4 regions of the Pantoea sp. SGAir0418 genome follow, and region 4 is predicted to be linked to each of the others. Evidence: predicted binding sites of a transcription regulator. Region 4 holds the regulator's gene; each other region holds the start of a gene.
The links. Region 4 encodes PhoB, which activates phosphate uptake and scavenging genes when phosphate is short. Its sites were predicted from a motif close to CTGTCATAAAACTGNCNNAT; they were not measured.
Positions count from the first base shown of each region.

Region 1: the regulator PhoB is predicted to act here: its motif matches at 4,545-4,564, upstream of pitA (inorganic phosphate transporter PitA).
Region 2: the regulator PhoB is predicted to act here: its motif matches at 3,609-3,628, upstream of C1N84_RS21320 (heavy metal response regulator transcription factor).
Region 3: the regulator PhoB is predicted to act here: its motif matches at 6,231-6,250, upstream of ugpB (sn-glycerol-3-phosphate ABC transporter substrate-binding protein UgpB).

Region 1 covers NZ_CP027911.1:203,529-210,973, forward strand. Annotated here, with positions in the region: gene C1N84_RS00890 (response regulator) at 1-910, opposite strand, end outside; gene C1N84_RS00895 (response regulator) at 913-1,539, opposite strand; gene C1N84_RS00900 (hypothetical protein) at 1,769-2,389, shown strand; gene C1N84_RS00905 (hypothetical protein) at 2,566-2,913, opposite strand; gene C1N84_RS00910 (BaiN/RdsA family NAD(P)/FAD-dependent oxidoreductase) at 3,290-4,474, opposite strand; gene pitA (inorganic phosphate transporter PitA) at 4,715-6,214, shown strand; gene uspB (universal stress protein UspB) at 6,293-6,628, opposite strand; gene uspA (universal stress protein UspA) at 7,051-7,445, shown strand, end outside.
Region 2 covers NZ_CP027912.1:473,865-481,309, reverse strand. Annotated here, with positions in the region: gene C1N84_RS21340 (LysR substrate-binding domain-containing protein) at 1-709, opposite strand, end outside; gene C1N84_RS21335 (2OG-Fe(II) oxygenase) at 807-1,577, shown strand; gene C1N84_RS21330 (M14 family metallopeptidase) at 1,562-2,644, opposite strand; gene C1N84_RS21325 (transporter substrate-binding domain-containing protein) at 2,683-3,453, opposite strand; gene C1N84_RS21320 (heavy metal response regulator transcription factor) at 3,721-4,395, shown strand; gene C1N84_RS21315 (heavy metal sensor histidine kinase) at 4,392-5,771, shown strand; gene C1N84_RS21310 (oxygen-insensitive NAD(P)H-dependent nitroreductase NfsB) at 5,809-6,462, opposite strand; gene C1N84_RS21305 (zinc-binding alcohol dehydrogenase family protein) at 6,567-7,445, opposite strand, start outside.
Region 3 covers NZ_CP027911.1:3,682,410-3,689,854, forward strand. Annotated here, with positions in the region: gene ggt (gamma-glutamyltransferase) at 1-731, opposite strand, end outside; gene C1N84_RS17215 (DUF2756 domain-containing protein) at 935-1,231, shown strand; gene ugpQ (glycerophosphodiester phosphodiesterase) at 1,228-1,971, opposite strand; gene C1N84_RS17225 (sn-glycerol-3-phosphate import ATP-binding protein UgpC) at 1,968-3,041, opposite strand; gene ugpE (sn-glycerol-3-phosphate ABC transporter permease UgpE) at 3,042-3,884, opposite strand; gene ugpA (sn-glycerol-3-phosphate ABC transporter permease UgpA) at 3,881-4,771, opposite strand; gene ugpB (sn-glycerol-3-phosphate ABC transporter substrate-binding protein UgpB) at 4,833-6,149, opposite strand; gene livF (high-affinity branched-chain amino acid ABC transporter ATP-binding protein LivF) at 6,542-7,255, opposite strand; gene livG (high-affinity branched-chain amino acid ABC transporter ATP-binding protein LivG) at 7,257-7,445, opposite strand, start outside.
Region 4 covers NZ_CP027911.1:3,022,824-3,030,268, forward strand. Annotated here, with positions in the region: gene C1N84_RS14210 (cobalamin-independent methionine synthase II family protein) at 1-967, opposite strand, end outside; gene C1N84_RS14215 (PstS family phosphate ABC transporter substrate-binding protein) at 1,133-2,059, opposite strand; gene phoR (phosphate regulon sensor histidine kinase PhoR) at 2,078-3,391, opposite strand; gene phoB (phosphate response regulator transcription factor PhoB) at 3,407-4,096, opposite strand; gene sbcD (exonuclease subunit SbcD) at 4,294-5,511, shown strand; gene C1N84_RS14235 (AAA family ATPase) at 5,508-7,445, shown strand, end outside.

The DNA of each region.
Region 1 (7,445 bases), 1.3 Mb from region 4:
GCGCATGCTGCTGCAGCCACTGCTGCTCGCGCGGCGTCAGGCTGAGCGGCTCCTGCAGGCGCCAGACGTCCGGCCGCTGCGTCCACTGCCGCGAAATCAGCCGATGCTGTTCGCCGGGAATGGCGGCGATGGTGGCATTCAGCGCTTTCAACAGCGGCTGATTATCGGCTTTCACCACCAGACGGCTGCCGTACAGCGCGTCTTGCGGCAAAATCGCTGCCAGCGCCAGCTGATTGACATAGCTGCGCTCAATCAAAAACGTCGCCGCCTGCAGGCTGCCGAGCGCATAGTCCGCTTCGCCACTGGCCACTGCCGCCAGCGCCGCCTGGCTGGAGGGATAACGCACTATACTGGCCTGCGGAAAACGCTGTTTGATTTGAGCATCGGTCAAAAAGCCTTCGCGCATGGCGAGGCGCAGCGGCGCATCGTAGGGCACCGGCTGTGAGGCCTGCTTCTCCGCAGCAATCACCACCGGACGATCGATGAGAAAACTGTCTGTCGCCCTGAAGGCCGCCGCATCGTGCAGTTCGCGCCCCGGCGAGCTAAACAAGGCGTCCGCCGCGCCGCTTTTCACCGCTGCCTGCGCCGCCGTCTGACTGGGATAACGCACCATCACCGCCTGCACGCCAAGATTACGCGCCAGCAGTTGCAGATAATCGGCGTAGATCCCTTCCACGCTGTTGCCGCTGCCCGCTGCCTCCTGAAAGATCAGATAAGGCGGCAGCTCCGGTGCCCACACCGCGATGCGCAGCTCATGTTTAATGCGCAGCCAGCGCCACTCGTCACCGCTCAACTCAATATGCATCGGTGCCAGCTTTTCACGGCTGAACAACTGAAATATTTCGGGCTGCGGCTGGGCGGCCAGTAGCGGGCTCAACAGCAGCAGAAGCAGAGTGACCAGGCGCAGCATCGCTACTCCATATGATTACGATTGGCAAAGGCAAAGAGATCGCGCAGGCTCTGACAATGCAACTTATCCAGCAGACGGCTTTTATAAGTAGAAACGGTTTTATTGCTAAGATTCATGCGGTTAGCAATGCGCATGTTATCCAGCCCCTTCAACAGGTAGTTAAATACCTGAAATTCCTGCGGCGACAGCGATTCCAGTAGCCGGATATCGGGATGAGTGCTGCTCTGTTCCGGTGGTGCATTAATACCGGCTAACGGAAAGTAGCCATAACCATTTTGTGCCGCCCGAATTGCGGTGATGATTTCCGGCAAATTGTCTTTTTTACTGATAAAACCATTTGCGCCACAGCGAATACTCTGTATTGCATAGAAACTCTGATTCTTACCTGAGACGATAATAATAATACCCGGAAAACTCCTGGCGCGCAGAGTTTTTACTACTTCAATACCATTTATCGAGTGAATATCAATATCCATTACGACGATTTCCGGGTAATGCTGATCAACCAGCTCGAGTGCTTCGCGACCATCATCAGTTTCGGCAATTAAGGTATGCCCTTCTTTTTCAAGTAAAAAAGTTACAGCCATACGCGCCATGGGATGATCGTCGACGACGATAAAGTTCGCCATGATTCATTTCCTGTCAGTAGCCAAATATAAACTTCCTCTATCCAACTATTAGACTAATAAATTCAACAAATAATCAATAATAATCAAATAACAAAACGTAGGCCACGTCCTACACGGCACCGATGAACAATCCCATATCTTTGTAAGAACATTAATCGTATGATCTTCATGTCGCAATTAATCACCCTGTAAACAATTTCACAAACCGTCATAAAATAAGAGCACAAAAATGGGAATGGATATTCTGTTCAACACTGGTGACGATAATAAATCAAAAAAAATCATTATTGCGCTAAGCTGCAATTTTGCACTGACGGGTTTACACGAGCTTTGCCGTTCACTCCCGGGATGTGAAGTGCAAACGATACTGGGTGCGCCAGAAGCGATATCAGATGAGCTCATGTTTAGTTATGCCGATTTAGTGATTACCGACCTGCCTCGTGATGCGGCAGGTCTGGCAGAGTTACTTCTCATTCCTGAATGGTTCAAAGGCAGCACGTTGATTTTATTGGATGAAGAAGCTAAGGCGATGCGTCGCACACTCTTGGATGCAGACTTCAGTGATGTAGTAATGAAAAAAGAAAAATTAACGACGCTGCATCAGGTAATACATAATCTGTTGCAAGCTAAACCTGAATCGGTTGAAGAACAGTTAATCGGGAAAAACGCCCTCATACGTGAAAAACGCGTCATTTGCGCTTTATTACGCGGAGTGAAACCGTCTTTGATTGCCCGAGAGATGGGACTGCACCCACGTGAAATCAGTCGTAGCAAAATTAATTGCCTGGCAAGAAGCGGTTTTTCATCGCTTAATGCCATGCTGGCGTGCGCATCAAGGACATCACAATGATGTCACTTTTAGTTAATAAAATTTTCTTGCGTTAACAGCGCTCGATTTTTGACACGGAGGGAATAATCCGATAACAACAAAATGCTAACTTTAACAGCGCGACAAAATTTTGTTGTAGCAGCATCCTTTCAGGCTTTAATTTCCCCTGCCATGGCGTGTCCAAAACAAATCAGACGTTAAATACAACCTATCCATACATCGCCTGTCTGGTCGAAAAGGAAAAATTTCCCGGCTGCAGGGCTGATCACCAGCCTTAGCTTACACCTTTGCGGCTGCAGCTCCCCCAGCGCCAGCGTGCGCGCGTCATTGAAATCCGTCACCAGCGCCGGAAAATGCGCCATGCCGTTAATCTGCGCCCGGTACTCGCGCATCATGCCGCGTCGCAGGTGCTGCACATCGTTAGTGAGCCAGCGCGGCAGGCTGTTCGCCAGCTGATGCGCTGCCACCGGCCCTCCGGTATAAGCCAGCAAACGCACGCGCGCCTGGCGCGGCGGCTGAATAAAGTGGTGAATGAACCAATCCATGTATGCGTCTTTCATCCCTGCGCTTCCCCTGTGCTGACCGGCTGGCCTCAGGCTATTTTAAGGACTGGCAGGTTTAAGGTTAATGAGACCAGGCCTACGCGCCGGTCAGTGCAGTCTGACAAATGGGGGAGATTCTTAGTCGTTTGGGTTTGGGTTTGCCCTCACCCCGGCCCTCTCCCGCAAGCGGGAGAGGGAGCGGTCCGCTGCGGGCGGGGAATGCCGTGCGTCACATGAGTTAACCAGGAAGGCGCTGCGGGTGAAAAGTGTGAAAGGTATGCACCGCCTAGTTTCCTCTCCCAACCGGCACCGGCCAGTTCCCTCTTCCGCTTGCGGGAGAGGGTTAGGGTGAGGGAAAAACCACTCTGAATTCAAACCATTAAACCGCCTGCGCGCACGCCCACGCTGAGCTCCACGCCCACTGGAAATTGTAGCCACCGAGCCAGCCCGTCACGTCCACCACTTCGCCGATGAAATAGAGCCCCGGCACGTCGCGCGCTTCCATGGTCTTTGACGACAGCTGCGAAGTATCCACGCCGCCCAGCGTCACTTCGGCGGTACGATAGCCTTCGGTGCCGTTTGGCTGCACGCGCCACTGGTGCAGCGTGGTCACCAGCTCGCTCTGCTGCTTGCTGTTGAGCTGCTTCAGCGTCACGTCCGGAATCTGCTGCAGCTCCTGCAGCACTTCCACCAGCCGCTTCGGCAGGATCTTCGCCAGGCTGTTTTTCAGGCTGAGGTTGGGATGCGCCGCGCGCTGCACCTCGATAAAATCGTCCAGCGCGGTCTCCGGCGACAGGTTGACGGTGACAAACTCGCCCGGCTGCCAGTAGCTGGAGATCTGCAGCACCGCCGGACCGGAGAGGCCGCGGTGGGTAAACAGCATCGCCTCTTTAAACAGCGTACCGTCCTGAGCGGTAATGGTGGTCGGCAGCGCCACGCCGGAAAGCGTGTTCAGTTGCTCCAGCAGCGGCTTATGCAGCGTAAACGGTACCAGCGCGGCGCGCGTTGGATGGACGCGCAGGCCAAACTGTTCCGCCACCTTATAACCGAACGGTGTTGCCCCCAGTCCCGGCATCGACAAACCACCGCTGGCGATCACCAGCTTGTCCGCGCGAACCGCCGAGCCATTCAGCTGCAGCGTGTAACCGTCGTCGTCGCGCGCCACGCTCAGCACTTCGCTGCGCAGTCGCAGCGTCACCTGGCCGGCTTCACACTCCTTCAGCAGCAGATCAACAATCTGCTGCGCCGAATCATCGCAGAACAGCTGGCCGAGAGTTTTCTCGTGCCAGGCGATGCCGTGACGATTAACCAGATCGATGAAATCCCACTGGGTGTAACGCGCCAGCGCCGATTTACAGAAATGTGGATTGTGCGACAGGTACGCCGCCGGTTCGGTGTAGAGATTGGTGAAGTTGCAGCGGCCGCCGCCGGACATCAGGATTTTGCGCCCTGCCTTCTTGCCGTTATCCAGCAGCAATACGCGACGGCCCAATTGCCCGGCCTGTGCCGCGCAGAACATGCCGGCCGCGCCTGCACCAATAATGATAACGTCAAACTTTTCCACTGCCTTAACCCACCTGATTGAAAGGCGCTGATTGTAGAGATCTGCGGCTTTTCGCGCCAGCGACAAAAAATTGCCGTAAATGTGTCATATTGTAACTTGCTCATTTTCCGGTCTTTTTGTCCTTAATTACCTGCCGGATGACAAATTTAAGACAAAAAAGAGCTATATTTTTCTTTCCCATAGCGCACGTTGTCGCAGATAATGCGCCGCGTTCATGTCCTCCAAAATGGCGTAACGTTTATGCTACATCTGTTTGCTGGTCTTGACCTAAGCACCGGCCTGTTATTGGTTCTTGCTCTGCTGTTTGTGTTGTTTTACGAAGCAATCAACGGCTTTCACGACACTGCCAACGCGGTCGCTACAGTCATTTACACCCGTGCGATGCGGGCGCAACTGGCGGTTGTGATGGCCGGTGTGTTCAACTTCTTAGGTGTGCTGCTCGGCGGTTTGAGCGTGGCTTATGCCATCGTGCATATGCTGCCAACCGATTTGCTGTTGAATGTCGGTTCGGCGCATGGGCTCGCCATGGTGTTCTCCATGTTGCTGGCGGCGATTATCTGGAACCTCGGTACCTGGTATCTCGGCTTACCGGCGTCCAGTTCGCACACGCTGATCGGCGCCATCATCGGTATTGGTCTCACCAATGCGCTGATGACCGGCACGTCGGTAGTGGATGCGCTGAACCTGCCGAAAGTCATCAATATTTTCCTCTCCCTGATTCTGTCGCCGATTGTTGGTCTGATCATTGCGGGTGGCCTGATTTTCCTGCTGCGTCGCTACTGGAGCAGCACCAAAAAACGGGCTCGCATCCACATGACGCCTGCTGACCGCGAGAAGATCGACGGCAAGAAAAAGCCGCCGTTCTGGACGCGTATCGCGCTGATTGTCTCCGCCATTGGCGTGAGCTACTCGCACGGTGCCAACGACGGTCAGAAAGGCATCGGCCTGATCATGCTGGTGCTGATTGGCGTCGCGCCGGCGGGCTTTGTGGTGAATATGAATGCCTCCGGTTATGACATCACCCGTACGCGCGATGCGGTGAACCATCTGGAGCAGTATTACCAGCAGCACGGCCAGTCGCTGACGCACATCGTGCAGATGGCGCCACCGGCGGTGCCGACGCCGGAAGAGTCGCTCGGCGGCCCGCAGGAGTTCCATTGTGATAGCTCCCGTGCGCTCGATGCGATTAACCGTGCGCAGGGTCTGCTGGGTAATCTGCAGAGCTACAGCGATCTCACGCCTGACCAGCGCGGTCAGATGCGTCGTCTGCTGCTATGCATCTCCGACACCGCGGACAAAGCCGCTAAGCTGCCGGAGACCAGCGCCGACGATAAGCGCTTCCTCAATAAGCTGAAAGGCGATCTGCTCGGCACCATCGAGTATGCGCCGGTATGGATTATCGTGGCGGTCGCGCTGGCGCTCGGCATCGGTACCATGATTGGCTGGCGCCGCGTGGCGACCACCATCGGCGAGAAGATCGGTAAAAAAGGCATGACGTATGCGCAGGGCATGTCGGCCCAGGTAACGGCGGCGGTGTCGATTGGTATCGCCAGCTACACCGGGATGCCGGTTTCGACCACGCACATTCTGTCATCGTCGGTTGCCGGTACCATGCTGGTAGATGGCGGCGGTCTGCAAAGCCGCACCATCAAAAATATCGCGATGGCCTGGGTATTCACCCTGCCGGTGTGTATTTTGCTGTCTGGCTCGCTGTACTGGATTGCGCTGAAGCTGATTTAACGCTTCAGCGTTGCAGGGTTCTGTCGTAGTGCGTTGCGAATACAACACAGCGCGCCGCGACAGAACCCGCTCCCCCTCTCAGTGCCAAATCGCTAAGGCGATCAGGCTCACCACCACCAGAAAACACAGCCCGCTGGTCAGAACAAACTGACCGCGCACCCGCTCGCAGCGACGAATAAATTCATCGTCGTGATGATCGCGATAGCGTTTCTCCCAGATATAGCGCACCAGCCGCACCTGCTTGCTCGGCTGACCGTGGGACGTAAAGAAACCGGCACCATCAACATACTGATACAGCAACGGATCGCACCCGCGCAGCACCGCCAGCAGTGAGCGCAACGATGAGAAGTAACGCGCCATATTCACCAGACAAACCACACACAGAGCCCAAAAAAGCGCGATAGTGCTGATCATGTTCCCCTCCCGGCTGGAGCCGCAATGACGTTACCTGCAGCGGGGAAAAGCTGCAGACGCCCCACGGGAAATAAGCCAGCCACAGATGAATCGAATTGCATTGTTGTTATGCGGACCTGAGCGCGCTACCCGGACGGGAGTGGCCCTCATTTTCAGTGTAGGAGATCTGTTTAAATTTTTTCCAGCGATGATTTTCGTTCAGCGCGAGCGAAAAAAGCGATAACCCATGATCTGACTCACAGCCGGGCTTCGGTTTGCAGCATTTGCTACCTACTCTGGCTATACTCGGGATATAACAATTATTCGCCTGCGTGGCTGACATTGTGGTTGGTGGCGCTTCATCGCCGTTACGCGCAAAGGATTACGCCAGCCGAACGGCAGGAATTCGGGTTGCCCCAGAATCTTGAGAAAGGAGTTTTATCATGGCTTATAAACACATCCTGATTGCAGTAGACCTTTCCCCGGAAAGCCAGTTACTGGTTGATAAAGCGGTATCACTGGCCCGTCCTTATGATGCAAAAATCTCGCTGATTCACGTTGATGTGAACTATTCAGATCTCTACACCGGGCTGATTGACGTCAACCTCGGCGACATGCAGAAGCGAATTTCGGAAGAGACACATACCGCGCTGCGCGAGCTCTCCACCAACGCCGGTTACCCGATTAGCGAAACCCTGAGCGGCAGCGGCGATCTCGGCCAGGTGCTGGTGGACGCGATTAAAAAATACGATGTCGATTTGGTGGTGTGCGGCCATCATCAGGATTTCTGGAGCAAGCTGATGTCGTCAGCGCGCCAGCTGATCAATACCGTGCATAT
Region 2 (7,445 bases), on a different contig from region 4:
CCGCCGCGTCGATCGCCAGTGAAGTGAGATTAAAACTGAATGCTGGCTGGGCCGCCGGCTCCATACTGCCTTTGGCCTGAAACCAGCTGCGCCAGTCGGGCAGAAAGCGTCCCTCATTGCCCCAGTCCAGATGGATCAACGGCGCCTGGCTGAGCAACGATTCGCCCGGGTAACGCTGTATCAGCGCCGGACTGGCGACCGGCAGCACCTCGTCACAGAACAGCCGTTGCTTGTCGAGTTGCGGGTAGCGATCCTCACCAAAGCAGATGACAAAATCTGCCGGTGTGGCGCTGAAATCCACCGGCGCATGAGTGCCGTGCAGGCTGAGATCGCAGCCCGGACAGTGAGCCCGCCAGGCGGTGATATTCGGCAGCAGCCATTTCGATGCCAGCGCCGGCAATGAATAGAGCGTCAGCTTTGGCATGCTGGCCGCATGGCGCAAATTTTGCTGCCCCAGATGCAGAATGTCGAACGCTTCACTAACGTAGCGCAGATACTCTTTGCCGGTTTCCGTCAGCATCACGCCGCTCTGGGTACGCACAAACAGTGCGCTGCCCAGCTGCGCTTCCAGCTGACGAATTTGCTGGCTGACGGCAGCCGGCGTCAGCGCCAGCTGTGCGGCGGCTTTCGCCAGGCTACCAAGTTCCGCCGCCACTTTGAACGACTGAATCACGCTGATTTTCGGCAAACGCGACACGGGTGCAGGCATTAAGGTTTCCTTAGCAAGGCGTTAAATATTTATCGTTAGGCATCAACATATCAGGCCGTTACAGTCTCTACTCCTGCCAACTCAGAGAACCACCGCGATGTCTGCTTTGATTCGATTTGATTTGCACCCACTGGCCGACGCCGACTGGCGTCGGCACTGTCGCCAGCAGCTGGAGCAACACGGCGCGCTGGTGCTGCGTCAGTTTTTGCAACCGGCTGCGCTGCAGTCGATCGTGGCTGACGGGCTGGCCCAGCGCCATCTGGCTTACCACACCGTCAGCAAGCACAACGTCTATCTGCTGAAGCCGGACGAGGCGTACCGTGCCGATCATCCACGCAACCGTGACGTGATCAGCACCAAAGGCTGCATTACCGACGATGTGATTGCGGCGGAATCGCCGCTGCGTCAGCTGTACAATGACGAACTGTTTAAACGCTTTCTTTGTGATGTGCTGGACGAAGACGCGCTGTATCCATATGCCGACCCGCTGTCGTCCATAAATCTGCATTACGCACCTGACGGCCAGGAACTCGGCTGGCATTTTGACAACTCCTCTTTCGCCATCACGCTGCTGGTGCAAAAACCGCGCGGCGGCGGTGTATTTGAGTATGTGAAAGATTTGCGCGATGCGGATGCCGGCGAGATGAATTACGACGGCGTCGCCGCCGTGCTCGATCAGCGCCAGCCGGTCGAGGCGCTGGAGATTGATGCCGGTGACCTGGTGCTGTTTCGCGGGCGCAATTCGCTGCACCGCGTGACGCCCACCGAAGGCGATGTCACGCGTATGCTGGCGGTGCTGGCCTACAACACCCAGCCCGGTATCGCGTTGTCCGAAACCGCGCGCATGACCTTTTACGGCCGGTTGTAAGCCACCAGCGCGCGCCAGCCGCGCAGGAAAATCTGCCGGGTACGAAACGCAGTTAAGGCGCGCCAGTCCTCATCGGCGGGCCAGAACCCCTCCACCAGCTGCTGCTTCAGCGCGCGTCCGGCGTGGCTTGCCGGATCGCCCTTCAGATGCAGCCAGTGATCGTCGCGCACCCGGCGGTGCATCTCCTCACCCGGATAAGTGCCACACTCCACCACCAATGGCAGCAGCTGCGTGTCAGGCAGCGACGTCAGCAGAAACTGCGAGACATAGCCCGTTGCCGTGGCGGTCACGCCGGTGTCGCTGTCGCGCCCGGCGCCGGTAAACAGCAGCGTCAGCCACTCATCGTATAACGACTTCCCCCAGTCATGCGCCGGATAGCGCTGTTCAGCAATCGCCAGCAGCATCGGATGGCCCCACGCGCCGGCACCGGTGTGCAGGTCGAAACTCAGGATGACCTGCGCCTGACGCAGATGCTGTTCGACAATGGCGTGCAGCGTGCGGTGCGACCAGGCCGGCTGCTGCCCGCCATAAAACAGGCCATCTGCTGCCTGATATTGGCCCGCTTCCACCACCCGTTTTAGCGCCGGCCAGCCTGACTGCTGCAGCGTCTCCGCCAGCAGCCGATCGGCATGTGCGCGGTCGCCGTGGTACAGATCGTGCCATAGCGCATAGTGCGGATTAGCGGGTGCGGGCTGGCTGAAATCGATGAAATTCCGGTTGAGATCGATATTGTCTTCATTGACGCGCCGCAGATGCGCAGCGCCCCACGGATTCAGCAGATGGACCAGCACAAGGGCGCAGTCGGGCGGTAACGCGGCGACATCAAGGCTATCAAGCCAGGCGATCTGGCTGTCTGAACCGTAATAGCCTTCCACACCGTGTGTGCCGGAGAGAATCAGCATGCGTTTGGGAGCCGCCGGATCGCCGATCACCGCGACGTCGGTGTACAGCGCGGCCCCGTCAGGCGCGGTCAGCGGATGGCGATAGGCAGTCAGCGCGCTGTGCTGGCGCGTGACGGCGGCCAGGAATCGCGCCCGCTGCTGGGTATAATCAGGGAGTAAAGACATGATTTTCCTGTGCGTGACGAAGGCAAATCGCCCTACGATTAGGGGTAAACCTTAACTTTAAAGTACTTCTGCGCCAGCCGGTCGTAGGTGCCGTTGCTGTGCAGCGCGGCCAGCGCATCGTTAATTAAAGTAAGATTGGCCGTATCGCCTTTACGCAGCCCGATACCCACGCCGTTGCCCAATAATGCTTTATCCACCAGCGTGGCTTTATTGACATAACCCTTGCCTTCCGGCGTGTTGAGAAAGCCCTGCTCGGCCGAAACCGCATTCGCCAGGCTGGCATCGAGTCGACCCGCTACCAGATCCGGGTAGATCTCCATCTGATTCGGATACGAGACCACGTTGACGCCCTGCGGTGCCCACTTCGTTTTGGCGTAGGTTTCCTGGATGGTGCCCTGCGCGACGCCGATATTCTTCCCGCGCAGCGTGCTGATATCCGCCGTCAGCGTGCTGTTGGCAGGTGTCAGCAGCGCGCTGGGCGTGATGTACAGCATGTCGCTGAACGCTACCTGCTCGCGGCGCTTCTCCGTCATCGACATCGCCGACAGAATGGCGTCAAATTTCTTCGCCTGCAGCGCCGGAATGCTGCCATCAAAGCCAATCTGCACCCACTGACATTTCACTTTGGCCTGCGCACAGATGGCATTGCCCAGATCAATATCAAAACCCTGCAGCGAGCCATCGCTGGCTTTGGATTCGAACGGTGGAAAAGTGGGATCGACGCCAAAACGCAGCGTCTGCTGCGCCGCAGCCAGTTGGCTGAGGGCGCTGAGTGACAACAGTAAGGCAAAAGACCAACGCTTTTTCATGATGCTCTCCGGCAGGCTATCTCACAGGTTTTAACCTTGTAATAACACGATGCCGCTGACGCCACCATCAAAAGCGCGCAAAAATGCAGAGCAAATTCTTATATATGTTAATGAGTTAGCGAAATTTGTCGCGCCATTAAGTTTTACTTAACGCTCTGTCATGATTTTGTCATCAGGGGCTCATGCCGCTGTCAGCCTCGGTTTTCTATGCTAACCCGCGTTATACTGCCCGCCATCAGCAAGCGGCCGCCACTGCCGGGAGAGCGCATGAAAATATTGGTGATAGAAGATGAAGCCGGGGCGCGTGATTACATGCGCAAAGGATTGACCGAGGCCGGTTTTATCGTCGACGTGGCTGAAAACGGTCAGGATGGCCTGTTTTATGCGCAGGAGCACCATTACGATCTGATTCTGCTGGATGTGATGATGCCCGGCATCAATGGCTGGGAGGTGATGGCGCAGCTGGATAAGCAATTACAAACGCCGGTGATTTTCCTCACCGCCAAAGGCACGGTGGAAGATCGCATTAAAGGGCTGGAACTGGGTGCCGATGACTATCTGGTCAAGCCCTTCTCCTTCGCCGAACTGCTGGCGCGCGTGCGCACTCAATTGCGGCGCGGTAGCCAGCAGAAGCTGCCCGACATCCTGACGCTGGCCGATCTGCAGCTGGATATTGCCCGTCGCCGGGTCGAGCGCGCCGGACAGCGCATCGACCTGACCAACAAAGAGTTCAATCTGCTGCATCTGTTTCTGCTGCATCCCGGCGAGGTACTGACGCGCACGGTGATTGCGTCGCGCGTCTGGGATATGAATTTTGACAGCGACACCAACGTAGTGGATGTGGCGGTAAAACGGCTGCGGCAGAAAATTGACGGCCCTTTTACCCGACCATTAATTCATACCGTGCACGGTGTCGGTTATCGCTGCGAAGCTGAAACATGAAACCCCGCTCGCTCGCCGTCCGCCTTTCGCTACTGCTCAGTGCTACGGTGGTGGTCATTTTTACACTCAGCGGCATGGCGCTGTATCACGCACTGGCGAAGCAGATCGGCGTGCGCGATGACGCAGCCCTGCTGACGCGCATCGATCAAATGCGCACGCTGCTGCGCGATGAAGATGCGCTGACACTGATTCAGCAGAAGCCGCGACTGTTCGCCAACATGCTGGGCAATACCGAATCGTTGCTGGTGCTGCGCTTTCCCGGCCAGCCGCCGCTGATCGTGATCAATCCCGGCGGGCGTCCGGTGCCAGCCATTACGCCGGTCGCCGCCGATCAGCCGTTAACCCTGCAATCAGTCCACCATCAGCAGGCGGCGGACGGCACGCCGTTTATCGCCGCCGCCGCGTTGACGCCAACGCGTGATGGCAGCGGCCAGATCGAAATCATCACCGGTCGCCTGATGAGCGACCGCACGCAGACCCTCACCGGCTATCGCCACCAGATTATTCTGTGCACCGCGCTGGCGGCGCTGCTGGTCGCCGCGATCAGTGTGCTGCTGGTGCGCCGCGGCCTGACGCCGCTGCGCCGGCTGGCAGCGGAAGCCGGGGTGATCGACGTGCGGCGGCTGTCGCATCGCATTGAACTGACCAGCGCGCCAGGCGAGCTGCAACCGCTGCTGGCGGCGCTCAACCAGATGCTGAGCCGGCTGGAGCAGGGTTATCAGCAACTTAGCCAGGTCTCAGCGGACATGGCACACGATCTTCGCACGCCGATTGGCACGTTGCTTGGTCAGACGGAAGTGGCGCTGAACCAGCCGCGCAGCGTCAGCGAGTATCAAACGCTGCTGGGTTCCAATTATGCGGAGCTGGAGCGGCTGGCGAAGATGATTGATAACATGCTGTTTCTCGCCAAAGCCGCAGACGCCAGCCAGGCGCTGGACAGGCAATGCATCGATCTGACCCCGCTGGGTGAGCGGTTGAGTGACTATTTTGAGGGCATGGCGGAAGAGCATGGCATGCAGCTTGTCATCTCGCTTCACGGCGAGTTGCACGCCGATCCGCAGTTGTTACAGCGCGCGCTGGCTAATCTAATCGCTAACGCGCTGCATTACGGCACGCGCGACGGCACCATTCACGTCTCCAGCATCACGCAGCCAGACGCCGTGCTTTTGGTGGTGGAAAATCAGGGGCCGACGCTAAGTCAGGCGCAGCAGGCACGCCTGTTTGACCGCTTCTGGCGCGCCGATGCGTCACGCCAGCACGGCGGCAGCGGACTGGGTCTGTCGATCGTGCGCGGGATCATGCAACTGCATCAGGGCAGTTGCACGGTGAGCAGCGAACACGGCATTACCCGTTTCTGCCTGCGGTTCCCACGTTAAGCGCGCAGGTGCGCAGGTGCGCACCTGGTTAAGTCCCTTAGATAAACGTGAAAATTTCGTCCTGCGACAGACGCGATTTCGGCAGCGTGGCGTTGAAATCTTCCTCACTGCGATAGCCAAGCGAAACCAGCACCACGCTGGTAAAGCCCTGTTCACGCAGGCCCAGCGCCTGGTCAAGTGCGCGCGCATCAAAGCCTTCCATCGGGGTGGCATCAATGCCGAGCATCGCGGCGCCCAGTAACAGTCCGCCCAGCGCCAGATAGACCTGTTTCTCCATCCACTGCGGCACGTCGCGCAGCTCATAACGGTGCATATCCACGTAGCTGCGGCGGCTCTTATCCTGCCCGGCTTTGGCTTCGGGTTTGGCAAAACGCCCGTCTTTTTCTTCCTGCGCCAGCACATTTTGCAGGTGCGCTTCATCCAGATCGGTGCGCATGCACAGCGCAATCACGTGTGAGGCGTTCAGCACTTTAGGGTTGTTGTAAATGAACGCGCCGCTGGTGGATTGCGCCATCTTTTCCCGCCCTTCTGCAGTCGATGCGACAACAAAGTGCCACGGCTGCGAGTTAACCGATGACGGGCTGTTGCGCAGCAGGTTAAGCAGCGTGTCGATCTCCTGCTGCGGCAGCGTTTTGCCCGCAGAGAAAGCTTTTACGGTGTGACGGCGGGCAACCGCATCATTAAGGGTCATGAGAGTCTCCTGATTGAAGATTGCGCCAGAGCGCAGATAAATAGCAAAGTCGCTACCATAACCGCCCGGGCTGACGGACGGTTAACTTTACGTGTTTTAATGACTTAAAAGCCGCTGAGGACAATCTTGCCGCGTGCGCGACCGCTCTCAATCAACGCATGCGCTTTACGCAGGTTGGCCGCGCTGATGCTGCCGTGATGCTCGCCAGCGGTGGTCTGCAGGGTTTGATCGTCAATCAGCTGACTCACCTGCTGCAGAATCTGATGCTGGCGCTGCATATCGGCGGTATGGAACAGCGAGCGGGTAAACATCAGTTCCCAGTGCAGCGAGATGGCTTTGCGCTTCAGCGGTACCGCATCCAGTGTTTCCGGATCGTCAATCAGCGCCAGTTTGCCCTGCGGAGCCAGCACATCGATCAACTGCGGATAGTAGCTGTCGGTATGGGTCAGTGAGGCCACGTAGCGCACCTCTTTATGGCCAATCGCTGCCAGCTGCTCACCCAGCGGACGCTGATGATCGATAACATGATGGGCACCCAGCGAGCGCACCCAGTCGGCGGTTTCCGGGCGAGAGGCGGTACCAATGACCGTCAGTCGGGTCAGTTTGCGCGCCAGCTGCGTCAGCATCGAACCCACGCCGCCGCCCGCGCCGATGATCAGCAATGTGCCTTCGTCGGCAGCATCAATTTCCAGGCGATCGAACAGCAGTTCCCACGCAGTAAGTGACGTCAGCGGCAGCGCGGCGGCATCGGCGTCGCTCAGCGTGCGCGGCTTGAGTCCGGCGATGCGTTCATCCACCAGTCCGTACTCGGCATAGCTGCCAGCGCGCGTGATGTCGCCAGCGTAGTAAACTTCATCGCCGGGCTGAAACAGCGTGACATCGCTGCCCACCGCCTCGACCACGCCCACCGCATCCCAGCCGAGAATGCGCGGCGTGACCGTCGGGGCGCCAGCACGCACTTTGGTATCAACCGGGTTAACCGC
Region 3 (7,445 bases), 660 kb from region 4:
GCATCCGGCCCCTGCTGGGCAATCAGCTGCAGGCTGTGCGCGAGGTTTTTCTGCACCAGGCGATCGCCCTTCTGGTAAGGCTGACCGTCGGCTTTGTAGAAAATGGCGCGACTGTTGTCGTGGTTGATCAGGTTCTCTTTACCGTAGGTAGCGAGATCGTCAGCCAGCGCATCGTTAACGATGATGCCGTCGCGCGCCAGTTTGATCGCCGGCGCCAGCAGCGTGCTGAGCGGCAGCGTGCCATACTTTTGCGCCGCCAGGGCAAAACCGGCTACGGTTCCCGGCGTGCCGGAAGCCAGATGAGAAGTGAGTGATAACTTACTATCCGCGTTGCCCTGCTTATCCAGGAACATATCGCGCGAGGCACGCGCCGGCGCCATCTCGCGGAAATCAATGGCGGTGGTGCGGCCGGCAGCGGTGCGCAGCAGCATAAAGCCGCCACCGCCCAGGTTACCCGCCTGCGGGTGAGTGACCGCCAGCGCAAAGCCCACCGCAATCGCTGCATCTACCGCGTTACCCCCTTGTTTGAGGACATCGACGCCCACCCGGGTTGCCATGGCGTCCACTGACGCAACCATTCCGTGCTGCGCTTTCACCGGGTGAAAGGTGTCACTGTCGACGCCATATGACACCGGCGGTGCGCTGGCTGGCGCCGCCTGCGCCCCCTGCACCACGGTAAAACTCATTAAAAGCGCCCAGCCGAACTGGCGCACACCGTTATGTATCCTCATCCCGCCACCATCCTTTCAGTTGTTTACATTTGTTATTGATTGCTGCAAGTGTTTGCAAATACTGTAAAAAAGATAGCAGTTAAGCCAAATTAGGTGCACTCCTGGTTTTGGGGTTTGTGATATCGCATAAACTTATGGTTGCGGCGGTTGCTGCCGGGTGGCGAGCAACCTCACACAGCAGGCCGCACTGATGGAGGAACACCATGAAAAAATGGCTGATTGTTATCGCGGCACTGATGCCGCTGAGCGGCATGGCGAACATGCTGAACAACACTAACCAACCGAATCAACCCGGCTATAACCCAAGCCAGCAGCGGATGCAGACGCGCATGCAGGTCCAGCAGCAGCAACAGCAGCAGCAGTTGCGTCAGGATCAGCAGCAGCAAAATCAGGAGATGCAGCGTAAGCTGCAGGAGCGGCGCGATAGCGCCCGGCAGCGCGTGATTCAGTCGCAGCCGGGCCAGCAGAACAGCAATACACAAACGCAGTACGGCAATTAACGGAAGTCCGGGCCGATAGCATCAATGCGATCGGTACAGATGGCATCCACGCCCCAGCTCAGCAGCTCGCGCGCCCGCGCGGGCTGATTCACGGTATACACCAGAATACGCAGACCGGCGGCTTTAAGCGCGGCGGTGCGTCCGGCGTCCAGTAAGCGATGATTTAAATGGATGGAGACGCAGTCGAGCGCGGCGGTAAGCGTCTGCCAGTCGTCGTGCCACTCATCCAGCAGCAGGCCGCGCGGCAGCTCCGGCGCGGCCTGCATCGCCGCTTCCAGCGCCGCGTACGAGAACGAGGACAGCAGCGGTGCCGTTTGTCCCTGCCACAGCGTTCGTGCGGCCAGCGCCACATCACGTCCGGTTTCCACCTCTGTACCGCTGCTGGGTTTGATCTCAATGTTGGCCATCATCTGATGCTGGCGGCAGCGCGCGGCCACCTCGCTCAGCAATGCCAGCGGTTCACCGTCAAATTCACGGCTAAACCAGCTGCCGGCATCCAGCTGCGCCAGCTGCTGCCACGGCAGATCGCCCGCCACGCCCCAGCCGTTGCTGGTGCGGTCCAGCGTGTCATCGTGCAGCAGGAAAATCTGCTTATCCTGTGACAGTTTGGCGTCGAATTCGATCATGGTATGACCGTAGTGCGCGCCGACATCAATCGCCGCCAGGGTGTTTTCCGGGGCCAGCTTGCCGCCGCCGCGATGCGCAACAATGTGCGGATAGGGCCAGTTTTTTACACTCATTCCAGACGCTTTCCATGGGTAGAATCGAAGAAGTGTAACGCATCTGGCGGCAGTTGTAGCCACAGGCTGCTGCCAGCCTGCGGCCGCTCGCTATGCGGCAAACGCACCACCAGCCGCGTGTTGCCAATGTGGCCATGCGCAAGATTGTCCGCGCCGAGGATCTCCAGCGTATCCACCACCAGCGGCACACCGCCGGCCTCACGACTGCTGAGCTGAATATGCTCGGGACGAATGCCGAGCGTCAGCGGACGGTTGGCCCATCGTGCTTTGCCGGCGCCGAGCGGCAGGCTGTTGAGCGCATCGAGCGTAAAGCGCGAGCCATCGCTATTGATCTGACCGGGTAGCAGGTTCATCGCCGGCGCGCCGATGAACGACGCAACAAACTGACTGGCCGGACGCTCATACACCTCCACCGGCGTGCCCACCTGCTCCACCACGCCTTTATTCATCACCATCACGCGCTGCGCCAGCGTCATGGCTTCAACCTGATCGTGCGTGACGTACAGGCTGGTGGTTTTCAGCCGGCGGTGCAGTTGCTGCAGCTCCAGACGCATCTGCACGCGCAGGCGCGCATCCAGGTTCGACAGCGGCTCATCAAACAGAAACACCGCCGGTTCCCGCACGATGGCGCGGCCCATGGCCACGCGCTGACGCTGGCCGCCGGAGAGCTCGCGCGGACGGCGCTGCAACAGGTGATCAAGCTCCAGACTGCGCGCCGCATCCATCACCCGCTGGGTAATCTGTTCCTTGCCCATGCCGCGGATCTTCAGGCCGTAAGCCATGTTTTCTCCCACCGTCATGTGCGGGTAGAGCGCGTAATTCTGGAATACCATGGCGATGCCGCGATCTTTCGGCTCCATGTCGGTGACGCGCCGATCATCGATGTAGATATCGCCCGACGTGACGCGCTCCAGCCCGGCCACCATGCGCAGCAGCGTCGATTTTCCACAGCCGGATGGGCCGACCATCACCATAAATTCACCGTCATTGATGGTGATGTTCAGCGGCTGAATGATTTGGTTTTTGCCGTCATACGATTTCGTCACGGTCTGAAGGGTTACCGCTGCCATCTATTTCTCACTCTCCACCAGGCCACGCACAAAAGCGCGCTGCATCACAAGCACCACCACCACCGGTGGGATCAGGGTTAATAACATCGCCGCCATCACTTCGTTCCACTGCGTCGGACCGCCGCTGGTGTTGATCATACTTTTCACCCCCGCCACGGCAGTGCTCAGGCCGGCATCGTTGATGATCAGCAGCGGCCACAGATACTGGTTCCAGCCGTAAATAAAGGTGATGACAAACAGCGCGGCGAGATTGGTTTTTGACAGCGGCAGCACGATATCCCAGAAAAAACGCATCGGACTGGCGCCGTCAATGCGCGCCGCTTCAATCAGCTCATCCGGCAGCGACATAAAAAACTGGCGGAACAGGAACGTGGCGGTCGCGGAGGCCATCAGCGGCAATGTCAGACCGCTGTAACTGTCCAGCATGTGCAGCGTGGAGATCACCTCCACCGTCGGGAAAATACGCACTTCTACCGGCAGCATCAGGGTGATAAAGATCAGCCAGAAAAACAGCGTGCGCAGCGGAAAGCGAAACCACACCAGCGCAAACGCCGAGAGCATCGACACCGTGATTTTGCCCACGGTGATGCCCAGCGCCATGATCAGGCTGTTCAGCATCATCAGGCCAAACGCCGCGCTGCCGTTGACGCCATCGCGCCAGATGTGGGTGATGTTGTCGATGAGATGCGGGCCCGGCACCAGCGTCATCGGCACCTGATACACCGCGTTGTTATCCAGCGTCGCGGCGACAAACGCCACGTACAGCGGGAACAGAATGGTCAGCACCCCCAGCGCCAGCAGCGTGTGGGCGAAGATATCCAGCCCGCGTCGGTTTTCAATCATTGGTATTGCACCTTACGCTCGACAAAGCGGAATTGCAGAATGGTCAGGCCGATAACCAGCAACATCAGCACCACCGACTGCGCGGCGGACGACGAGAGATCGAGTCCGGTGAAGCCTTCGCGGTAGATTTTGTAGATCAGCGTGGTGGTGGCCTGTACCGGCCCGCCGCCGGTGGCGGCATCGATCACCGGGAAGGTGTCGAAAAAGGCGTAAACCAGATTCACCACCAGCAGGAAAAAGCTGACCGGCGTAATCAGCGGCAGCGACAGATTAAAGAAACGGCGCACCGGTCCGGCACCGTCAATCGCCGCGGCTTCCACCAGCGATTTAGGAATGGACTGCAGCGCGGCAAAGAAAAACAGGAAGTTGTAGCTCATTTGCTGCCAGATCGACGCAAGTACAATCAGGAACATCGCCTGACCGCTGTTCTGCGCATAGTTCCAGTTGTAGCCAAGCTGGTTCAGCAGATGGCTGAACAGCCCCAGCCCCGGATTGAACAGGAACATCCATAGCACCGCCGCAACTACCGGCGCCACCGCATAGGGCAGCAGCAGCAGCGTCTGATAGAGCTTTTTCAGCCGGATAACGTAATCCACCAGTGCCGCCAGCAGCAGCGAGAATGTCATGCCGCATACCGTCACCAGCGCGCTAAACACGAGGGTGGTCCAGAACGAATCAAGGTAGTAGTCGTCACTGAACAGGCGGCGGAAGTTATCAAGGCCAACAAAGGTGCTGGAGATGCCAAACGGATCGATGCTTTGCAGCGAGTACCACAGCGCCTCTCCGGCGGGCCAGAGAAAAAAGATCGCGGTGATCGCCAGTTGCGGTGCCACCAGCAGATACGGCAACAAACGGGCGCGGAAAACCGGACGTGATGATGAGGACATAGCAGGCTCGTCAGAATGAGACAGCGGGACGGACTTACCCGTCCATCCCGCCATTACGGAGTTACTTCACTTGCTGTTCAAAGCGACGCAGCAGTTCGTTGCCGCGTTTCACCGCGTTGTCCAGCGCTGCCTGTGGCGACTGTTTGCCGGTCCACACGCCTTCCAGCTCTTCGTCGACGATGGTACGAATCTGCGGCATGTTGCCCAGACGCATCCCTTTGGTGAACGGCAGCGGATCTTTATTCAGCATCTGCCGCGTGGCGATGTCCGCGCCCGGGTTTTTGTCATAGAAGCCCTGCTGTTTGGTCAGCTCATAAGCCGCGGTGGTGATCGGCAGATAACCGGTTTTCTGGTGCCATTCTGCCGCGATATCCGGCTGGGCGAGGAACTTCATGAACTCCGCCGCACCTTTATAAGTCGCTGCATCTTTGCCTTTCATCACCCACAGGCTGGCGCCACCGATAATGGCGTTCTGCGGTGCGTTCGGCACAGTGTCATCGTACGGCATCATGCCCACGCCAAAGTTGAATTTGGCGTAATGCTTAATGTCGGCCAGCGAACCGGATGAGGCGGTGGTGATACCGCAGTCGCCGTTATAGAACTTGGACGTCGACTCATCTTTACGGCCAAAGTAAGTGAAATCACCTTTCTTATTCATCTCTTCCAGCAGCTGGATGTGGCGCACCTGCACGGGTTTGTTGAACTCCAGCACCGCGTCGGTACCGTCAAAGCCGTTGTTTTTGGTGGCAACCGGCAGGCCATGCCAGGCGCTGAAGTTTTCGATCTGAATCCAGCCCTGCCAGCCGCTGGCATAGCCGCAGCTCATGCCGGCTTTACGCAGCGCGGCGGCATCCTGCGCCAGCGCCTGCCAGGTTTTCGGTGGCTGATCCGGGTTAAGACCGGCTTTTTTGAACGCGTCTTTGTTGTAGTACAGCACCGGCGTGGAGCTGTTAAACGGCTGTGAGATCAGCTGGCCGTTGCTGTCGCTGTAGTAACCGGCAACCGCAGGAACAAACTGTTTCGGGTCCATCGGCACGCCGGCGTCTTTAAACACTTCATGCACCGGCACGATGGCTTTAGAGGCCATCATGGTGGCGGTGCCCACTTCGTAAACCTGCAGAATGGCCGGTGCCTTACCGCTGCGCACCGCAGCGATACCCGCAGCCAGGCTCTGCTCGTAGTTGCCTTTGTAGGTCGGAACGATTTTGTAATCCGGGTGAGCCTGGTTAAAACGCTGTGCCAGAGAATCGACTTCTTTGCCTAACTCACCTTCCATTGAGTGCCAGAAAGGGATTTCGGTAGCAGCCAGCGCATTACCGCTGATCGCCAGACCGAGCAGCAGACTCATCAGGCGGGGACGAAGCGTAAAAGCGGACATAAGGGTTTCCTGTGCTTGTGGCGCGCGCGATATCACGCATTTTTTGTTCGCGAAGTAACATGACACGAGGAAATGACGGAAAAATAACAGGATTATGACGGGAATATGACGGGGTTAGTGCGCGCTGATGCCCTCACCCCGGCCCTCTCCCACGGGGAGAGGGAGATGAAAGGCCGTGCGTGCTGATGCCCTCACCCCGGCCCTCTCCCACGGGGAGAGGGGGATAAAAGGCGGTGCGCTGATGCCTTCTTCTGCAGGGCGAGAGAAGTCCGGGAGGATGCCAGGATAGCAACCTGGCCTGAAAAACGCTGCCGTACGGTTCCCTCTCCCGCGTGCGGGAGAGGGTTAGGGTGAGGGCAAATCACCGCACCAACGTCATGACCAAAGCCAGGTCAGGCGCCTAAATACGCGCTTCGCACCGCTTCATTGGATAACAACGCTTCACCGCTATCCTCCAGCACCACGTGACCGTTCTCCAGCACGTAGCCGCGATCGGCCAGCTTCAGCGCCTGGTTGGCGTTCTGCTCGACGAGGAAGATGGTCATGCCCTCTTTACGCAGCTGTTCGATGGTGTCGAAAATCTGCTGGATAATGATCGGCGCCAGACCCAGCGACGGCTCGTCCAGCAGCAGCAGGCGCGGCTGGCTCATGAGCGCGCGGCCAATCGCCAGCATCTGCTGCTCACCGCCGGACATGGTGCCGGCGCGCTGCACTTTGCGCTCCGCCAGCCGGGGGAACAGCTGATAAACGCGCTCAATGCGCTCCTGATACTGCTGACGCGTCGCGAAGAAACCGCCCATCGCCAGGTTCTCTTCCACCGTCATGCGCGAAAACACGCGCCGGCCTTCCGGTACGATGGCAATCGCTTCACGCATGATTTTTGCCGTCTGCCAGTCGGTAATGGTTTTGCCATCAAAGGTGATGGTGCCACTGGTGGCGCGCGGTTCGCCACACAGCGTACCGAGCAGCGTGGTTTTACCCGCGCCGTTCGCGCCAATCAGCGTCACGATTTCGCCCTGACTGATGTGCAGATTAATGTTATGCAGTGCCTGGATCGGGCCATAGTGCGCGCTGACGCCCTGCAAAGTTAAAATCGGGTTCGCCATGTTACGCCTCACCTAAATAAGCACGGATCACATCCGGGTTGTTACGCACTTCTTCCGGCGTACCGTTGGCCAGCGGCGTTCCCTGATTCACCACATAAATGCGATCAGAAATGCCCATCACCAGCTTCATATCGTGTTCAATCAGCAGCACCGTCACCTTGTGTTCGCCGCGCAGTTCAGCGATCAGCTC
Region 4 (7,445 bases):
CCGCTTCCTGCAGGCGCGCCTTCACCTGTGCAGCGTCTTCCAGCTCGCCGGTTTTGGTGGTGATCAGCCCTAATACCACCTGCTGATGACCCGGTTTGATGAAACGCAGCGGCTCAAAGCCACCGGAGCGCTCATTATCGTACTCGAGGAAAAACGCGTCGATGTTCACGCTGCCAAACAGAATTTCCGCCACCGGCTCGTAGCCGCCTTCCGAGATCCAGGTCGAGCGGAAGTTACCACGACACACGTGCAGGCCGACGGTGAGATCCGCCGGTTTATCTTCCAGCGCGCGATTCAGTACCTGCGCATAAATGTGCGCCAGCTGTTGCGGATCTTCACCGCGCTCGCGAATTTGCTGCTGCTGATCGCCTGAACACAGGTACGCCCACACGGTGTCATCCAGCTGCAGATAGCGGCAGCCAGCGTCGTAAAATGCCTTGATCGCATCCTTGTAAGTCTGTGCCAGATCGGCGAAGTACTGCTCCAGATCCGGATACACCGTGGCATCAATCACTTTACGGCCGCCGCGGAAGTGCAGCACGCTCGGGCTGGGAATGGTCATTTTCGCCACCGCATCGCCGGCCACGCTTTGCAGGAAGCGGAAATGGTCCAGCATCGGATGCTGCGGGTTAAAAGCGACTTTGCCGGTGACCTTCACGCCGTGCGCTTTGGTCTGCACGCCGTTGAACTGAATGCCCTGATCGGCCTCGAACAGCTCGACGCCGTGCAGATGGCCAAAGAAATCAAAGTGCCACCAGGCGCGGCGGAATTCACCGTCGGTCACTACCTGCAGACCGCTGGCGCGCTGCTGCTCCACCACCTGGCGAATCGCATCGTCTTCTACCTGACGCAGCTGGTCGGCGCTGAGGGTGCCACTGGCGAACTGCTCGCGTGCCTGCTTAATGGCAGCGGGACGCAGAAAACTGCCGACGGTATCGGCGCGGAACGGGGCGGTGTTGCGTTGCATATTCACTCCTGCACTGGCGCATAATTGCGTCAGGGTATAATTGCGTATGGTTATTTTTGGCCATCTGGATGGCTATATGTCCATAAGAGTGACATGCCGCCCTGCCGGCGGCAATAGAAGAAAATTCAGGGGACGTGAAAAAAATTCATGATCGGTCAGCGTGAATTAGTTTTGCGCAATCGCCGCGCGCGCCTGCGCGATCTGGCTATCGGACAGCGGCAGGTAGCCGGCCTCCGTTACGCGGCGCTGACCCTGCGCAGAGAGCACCTGCTGCAGAAAGGCGGCGACCAGCGGCGGCAGCGGTTTGCCGGGTGCCTTGTTAACGTAGATATACAGCGGGCGCGACCACGGATAACGGCCGCTGCGGATCGATTCGGCATCTGGCATAACGCTGTCGCCGCTGGCGGTGACGATCGGCAGGGTTTTCACGCCGCTCAGGTGAAAGCCAAAGCTAGCGTAGCCGATGCTGTTCGGCGTGCTGGCGACCGCCTGCACCACCGCCGCCGAGCCGGGAAACTCCGCGACGTCAGCGCGGAAATCGCCGCGACACAGCGCCTGCTGCTTGAAAAAGCCCCAGGTGCCGGAAGCGGAGTTACGGCCAAAGCGCTGAATACTGCGCGTTGCCCAGTTCGCCGTATACAGGCCAACATCGCCCCAGCGCTGTGGCACCTGCTGTGCGCCGCACAGCCGGGTCACGGAGAACAGCGCATCCAGCTGCGGCTGACTGATGGACGGCAGCGGATTGTCCTGATTAACCACCACCACCAGCGCATCCATCGCCACCGGCACCGCCAGCGGTGCATAACCATAGCGCGCGATAAACAGCTGACGCTCATCCACCTGCATCGGCCGGCTCATGGCGCCAAGCTGAGCGGCCCCTGCGGCCAGCGCGGTCGGCGCCGTCGACGATCCCGCCGCCTGCACCTGCACGTTAACGCCCGGCGACTGACGGCTGAAATCTTCGCCCCACAGCGTCATCAGATAGCCCAGCGTGTCCGAGCCCACGCTGCTCAGGTTGCCGGTCAGCATGCTTTGCTGAGCCGTCGCCAGCAGCGGGCACAGTAATAAAAGAGAGAGCAGCAGCGATTTCATCACAGAGTCCGGTGGCGTTTACTGCGCCACATTCTCGCGGATTCCGTTCGCCACAATCAAGCGCGGTGGCAGCACGAAGCGGAAGCAGGTTTCCTGATGCGGCACGCTGCTGATCTCCAGCCGCGTGGTGTGGTGGCCGAGCGCGTGCTTAACAATGGCCAGCCCCAGCCCGCTGCCGCCGGTGGCGCGCGAGCGCGCTTTATCCACGCGGTAGAAGCGTTCGGTCAGGCGCGGCAGATGCTCCTCGCTGATGCCGGGCCCGTTGTCGCACACTTTAAATTCGGCGCCCTGTTTGGTGCGCAGCCAGCTGATGTCGATGCGCGTGCCATCCGGCGTGTGGTTCACCGCGTTATACACCAGATTGGAAATCGCGCTGCGCAGCTGTTCATCATTGCCGAACACCTTCAGGTGTGGATCGGTATGGAAATGGATGCTGTGACGGCCCTGGCTGAGGGTTTCCGCCTCGCGCTGTAACAGCAGCAGCATGGTCGGCACATCCACCGTCTCTTTCAGATCAATGGCGGGAGCCGCTTCGATGCGTGACAGCGTCAGCAGCTGCTTCACCAGGCTGTCCATGCGTCGCGTCTGCTCCTGCATGGTATTGAGCGCCTTGCTGCGGGTGCGCTCGTTCATCCCGGCATCGTCCATCATCTCCAGATAGCCCTGCAGCACTGTCAGCGGGGTACGCAGTTCATGGCTGACGTTGGCGAAGAAGTTACGCCGCGCCCCTTCCAGCTGGTGCATCTGGGTGACGTCACGCGCCACCATCAGCCACTGCCCTTCGCTGTAAGGCATGACGCGGAACTCCATGTGATGCTGATTATTCAGCACCAGCGTCAGCGGCTTGTTGAAGTCGCGCTGGCGGATATAGCGGGAGAATTCAGGGTAGCGCAGCAGGTTGAGGATATTCTGGCCATTATCTTCCGGCCAGCGCAGCCCGAGATGCTGCTGGGCCAGACCGTTACACCAGAAAATGGTGCCCTCTTCGGTGGTGAGCACCACCGCGTCCGGCAGCGACTCGGCCCCGCTGCGAAAGCGTTTGATCAGATTGCCCAGCTCGCGCCGGCGGCGGCGATTGCGCAACTGCATTTGATACAGGCCGTAAAACAGCGGTTCCCAGCTGCCGCGCCCGGTGGGAGGCGTCATTGAACGATCAATCCACAGCCAGTGCGACAGCCGCATCAGATTTTTGAAGTGCCAGAACAGCACGCCGCACACGGCCAGTAACAGCCACCACGGCAGATAGCCAACCAGCAGACCCAGCACCAGCGCAGGCAGACACACCAGCGCCAGCTCGGTCAGTAATCTCTTCCAGGAGAGTCGTTCCAGCACGGTAAAAGACTCCGTTTAGTAGCGGGCAGAGAAACGATACCCTGTTCCGCGAACGGTTTGTACCATGCGATCGTGGCCGGAAACTTCCAGTGCTTTACGTAAACGACGGATATGCACATCCACGGTGCGGTCTTCCACATACACGTTAGTGCCCCACACGTGATTCAGCAGTTGTTCGCGGCTGTATACGCGCTCCGGATGCGTCATAAAGAAGTGCAGCAGTTTGTATTCGGTCGGTCCCATTTCCAGCGGCGTGGTTTCGGACATCACGCGATGCGAGGAGGGATCGAGGCTCAGCCCCTGCATCTCAATCACCTCTTCCACCGCCATCGGTGAGATGCGGCGCATCACGGCTTTAATGCGCGCCATCAGCTCTTTGGGCGAGAACGGCTTGGTGATGTAATCATCGGCGCCCACTTCCAGCCCGCGCACGCGATCTTCCTCTTCGCCGCGCGCCGTCAGCATCATCACCGGAATATCACGCGTCATGGCTTCACGCTTTAAATGTTTGATGAACTGAATGCCGCTGCCGCCGGGTAACATCCAGTCCAGCAGAATCAGATCGGGCCAGGGTTCGATCAGCTTGCCAATCGCGCTGTCATAGTCCTCAGCCTCAATCGGCTGATAATCGTTTTGTTCCAGCACGAAACATAACATTTCACGGATGGGAGCTTCGTCTTCCACAACCAAAATGCGCTTAGCCATTATTACTCCTGCGATTGTGACGGCATGTCACGGGGGTTTGCGGCGCCATTATGCGTCAGTTTTGTGACACTTTTATGAAAAACCCACCTCATGATAATCAGATAAAAAGCGCAATTGTGACAACCGGTTTCGCTTTTTTTTCATTGCGTTGTTAAGCGGTTATACTGCCGCTTTGCGATAGCAGGCACGGAGCATTCATGCGCATTATTCACACCGCTGACTGGCATATCGGTCAGTTCTTTTACAGCAAAAGCCGCGCCGCCGAGCACCAGCAATTCCTCGACTGGCTGCTGGCCGCGATTGTGCAGCATCAGGTGGATGCACTGATCGTCGCTGGCGACCTGTTTGATACCGGTTCGCCGCCCAGCTACGCACGCGAACTGTTTAACCGTTTCGTGGTGGCGCTGCAGCCCAGCGGCTGCCAGCTGATTGTGCTGGCCGGCAACCATGATTCGGTCGCCACGCTGAATGAATCGCGCGAGCTGCTGGCCTGCCTCAATACCCGCGTCATTACCAGCGCCACGCCCGGCGGCGAGCAGCAGGTGCTGACGCTGCAACAGCGCGACGGCACGCCGGGCGCGCTGCTGTGCGCCATTCCCTATCTGCGTCCGCGCGACATTCTGCGCAGCCAGGCGGGTCAGTCCGGTCGCGATAAGCAGCTGTCGCTGCTGCAGGCGATTGAGCAGCACTATCAGCACTGTTATGCCGCCGCTGTGGCGCAGCGCGAAGCCATGGGCAGTACGCTGCCGATCATCGCCACCGGGCATCTCACCACCGTGGGCGTCAGCAAGAGCGATTCGGTGCGTGATATCTACATCGGCACGCTGGACGCCTTTCCGGCGCAGGCCTTCCCGCCAGCCGACTACATTGCGCTGGGCCATATACATCGCGCGCAGCGCATCGCCGACAGCGATCACATCCGCTACAGCGGTTCGCCGATTGCGCTCAGTTTTGATGAGCTGGGACGTGAGAAAAGCGTATTCCTGCTGGAATTTAGCACCCGGCTGGAGTCCGTCACACCGCTGGTTATTCCGTCATTCCAGCCGATGCAGATGTTAAAAGGCGCGATGGCGGAGATCGAACAGCAACTGACCGCGTTTCACACCTATGAAGGCGATCTGCCGGTGTGGCTGGATATCGAAATCACCACTCAGGAGTACCTGAGCGATCTGCAGCGCCGCATCGAACAGCTAACCGACGCGCTGCCGGTTGAGGTGCTGCTGGTGCGCCGCAGCCGCGATCAGCGTCAGCGCAGCCTGGCGCGGCTGGAGAACGAAACCCTGGGCGAACTGAAAGTTGAAGAGGTATTTGCCCGCCGGCTGGCGCTGGAGGAGCAGCTGGAGGATGAACAGCGCGCGCAGTTAACGCAGCTGTTTCGCAGCACGCTGGCGACGCTGGAGGATCCGGGCGCATGAAAATTCTGACGCTGCGTTTTAAAAACCTCAACGCGCTGCGCGGCGAGTGGTTTATCGATTTCCGCCGCGAGCCGTTTGCCAGCAACGGGCTGTTCGCCATCACCGGCGCCACCGGCGCGGGTAAAACCACGCTGCTGGATGCCATCTGTCTGGCGCTCTATCACCAGACGCCGCGCCTTGGTGGCCTGTCGCAGAGCGAAAATCAGCTGATGACGCGTGACACCGCTGAGTGCCTCGCCGAAGTGGAGTTTGAGATCAAAGGTGAAGCCTGGCGCGCCTTCTGGAGCCAGAACCGCGCGCGCGGCCTGGCGGAAGGTAAACTGCAGGCGCCGCGTGTCGAACTGGCGCGCGTGGCGGACAACCAGATCGTCGCCGATAAAGTCGGTGACAAGCTCAAAGCCATCGAAACCTTGTCCGGTCTCGATTTTGCCCGCTTCACCCGTTCTATGATGCTGTCGCAGGGGCAGTTTGCCGCCTTCCTCAATGCCAAACCCGGCGAGCGCGCCGAGCTGCTGGAGGAGCTGACCGGCACCGAAATCTACGGCCACATCTCGATGCAGATCTACGAGCGCTGGCGCACGGCGCGCGCGGCACTCGACACGCTGCGCGCCCGCGCCGGTGCGGTGCAGTTGCTCGACGACGCCCGCCGCGCCGAACTGGCGCAGCAGCTGGAGCAGCTGACCCGCACCGAACAGGATCTGAGCGAGCAGCTGGCGCAGGCCCAGCAGCAGCAGCAGTGGCTGACGCAGCAGCAGCAGCTCAACGCGGAGCAACAGCAGGCGCAGCAGGCGTTGCAGGCTGCCGCCACGGCCTGGCAGCAGGCGGAAGGCGATCGCCAGCGGCTGGCGCGTGCTGAACCGGCGGAGAAGCTGCGCGACAAACTGCAGCAGCGCGAACAGCTGCAGCGCGACCAGCAGACACTGAACCAGCAGGCGCAGCAGTTACAGCAGCAACAGCAACAGGCGCAAGCGGCGCTGCAGCAGGGTGAAAGCCACTATCAGGCAGCACAGCAGGCGCGTGAACGTGCGCTGGCCGAACAGCAACAGCTGGAGACGCTGCTGAGCGAACAGGTGATCCCGCTCGATCAGCAGATCGCCAGCCGTGCACAGCAGCTTGAGCAGCAGCAGGCGCTGCTGAGCGAACAGCAAAAAACGCTGTTACTCAGCCAGCAGGCGCTGGATCAGCATCAGCAGGCAAGTGAACGCTTACAACAGCAGCTGGCGCAGCAGCAGGCGTTTCGCCTGAGTGAAGCCGCTGTCGCCCGCTGGGGCGGCGAACTGGCGCGCTGGCAGGCCGAACTCGCCCGGCTTGAAGAGCGTGAGCAAACGCTGACGCAGCTCAGCGCGCAGCAGCAACAACTGCATAGTCAGCTCGAACAGCAGCAGCAGGCGCTGCAGGCGCGCGAACAGGCGGCACAGCCGCTGCAACAGGCGGAAGCCGCGGCACAGCAGCAGCGCCAGCAGGCGGAGCAGGTGCTTACTTCGCTGGAAGCAGAGATCGCCAGCCCGGCGCTGCGGACGGCGCTGGCGCAGCATCAGCAGCAGCGCGGCGTACGTCAGCAGCTCAGCCTGCTGGCGGCACAGTGGCAAACGCTCCAGCCGCAGCGCCAGCAGCGCCAGCTTAAGCTGCAGCAGTTACAGCAGCATGCTGAGCAGGAAGCGCTGGCATTGCAGCAGCTGCGCGAGGAGTACAAGCGCGAGCATCAGACGCTGCTGGACGTGCGTCGCCTGTGCGAGCTGGAGCGCACGATTATTCAGCTGGCCGACGAGCGGGCGAAGCTGCAGCCGGAACAGCCCTGCCCGCTGTGCGGCTCCTGCCAGCATCCGGCCATCGACCGCTATCAGCAGTTACAGCCGGATGAAAATCAGCAGCGGCAGGCGGCGCTGGAAACGCACGTGGCGCAGCTCAGGGAAGCCGGCACCGCGCGGGGCGAG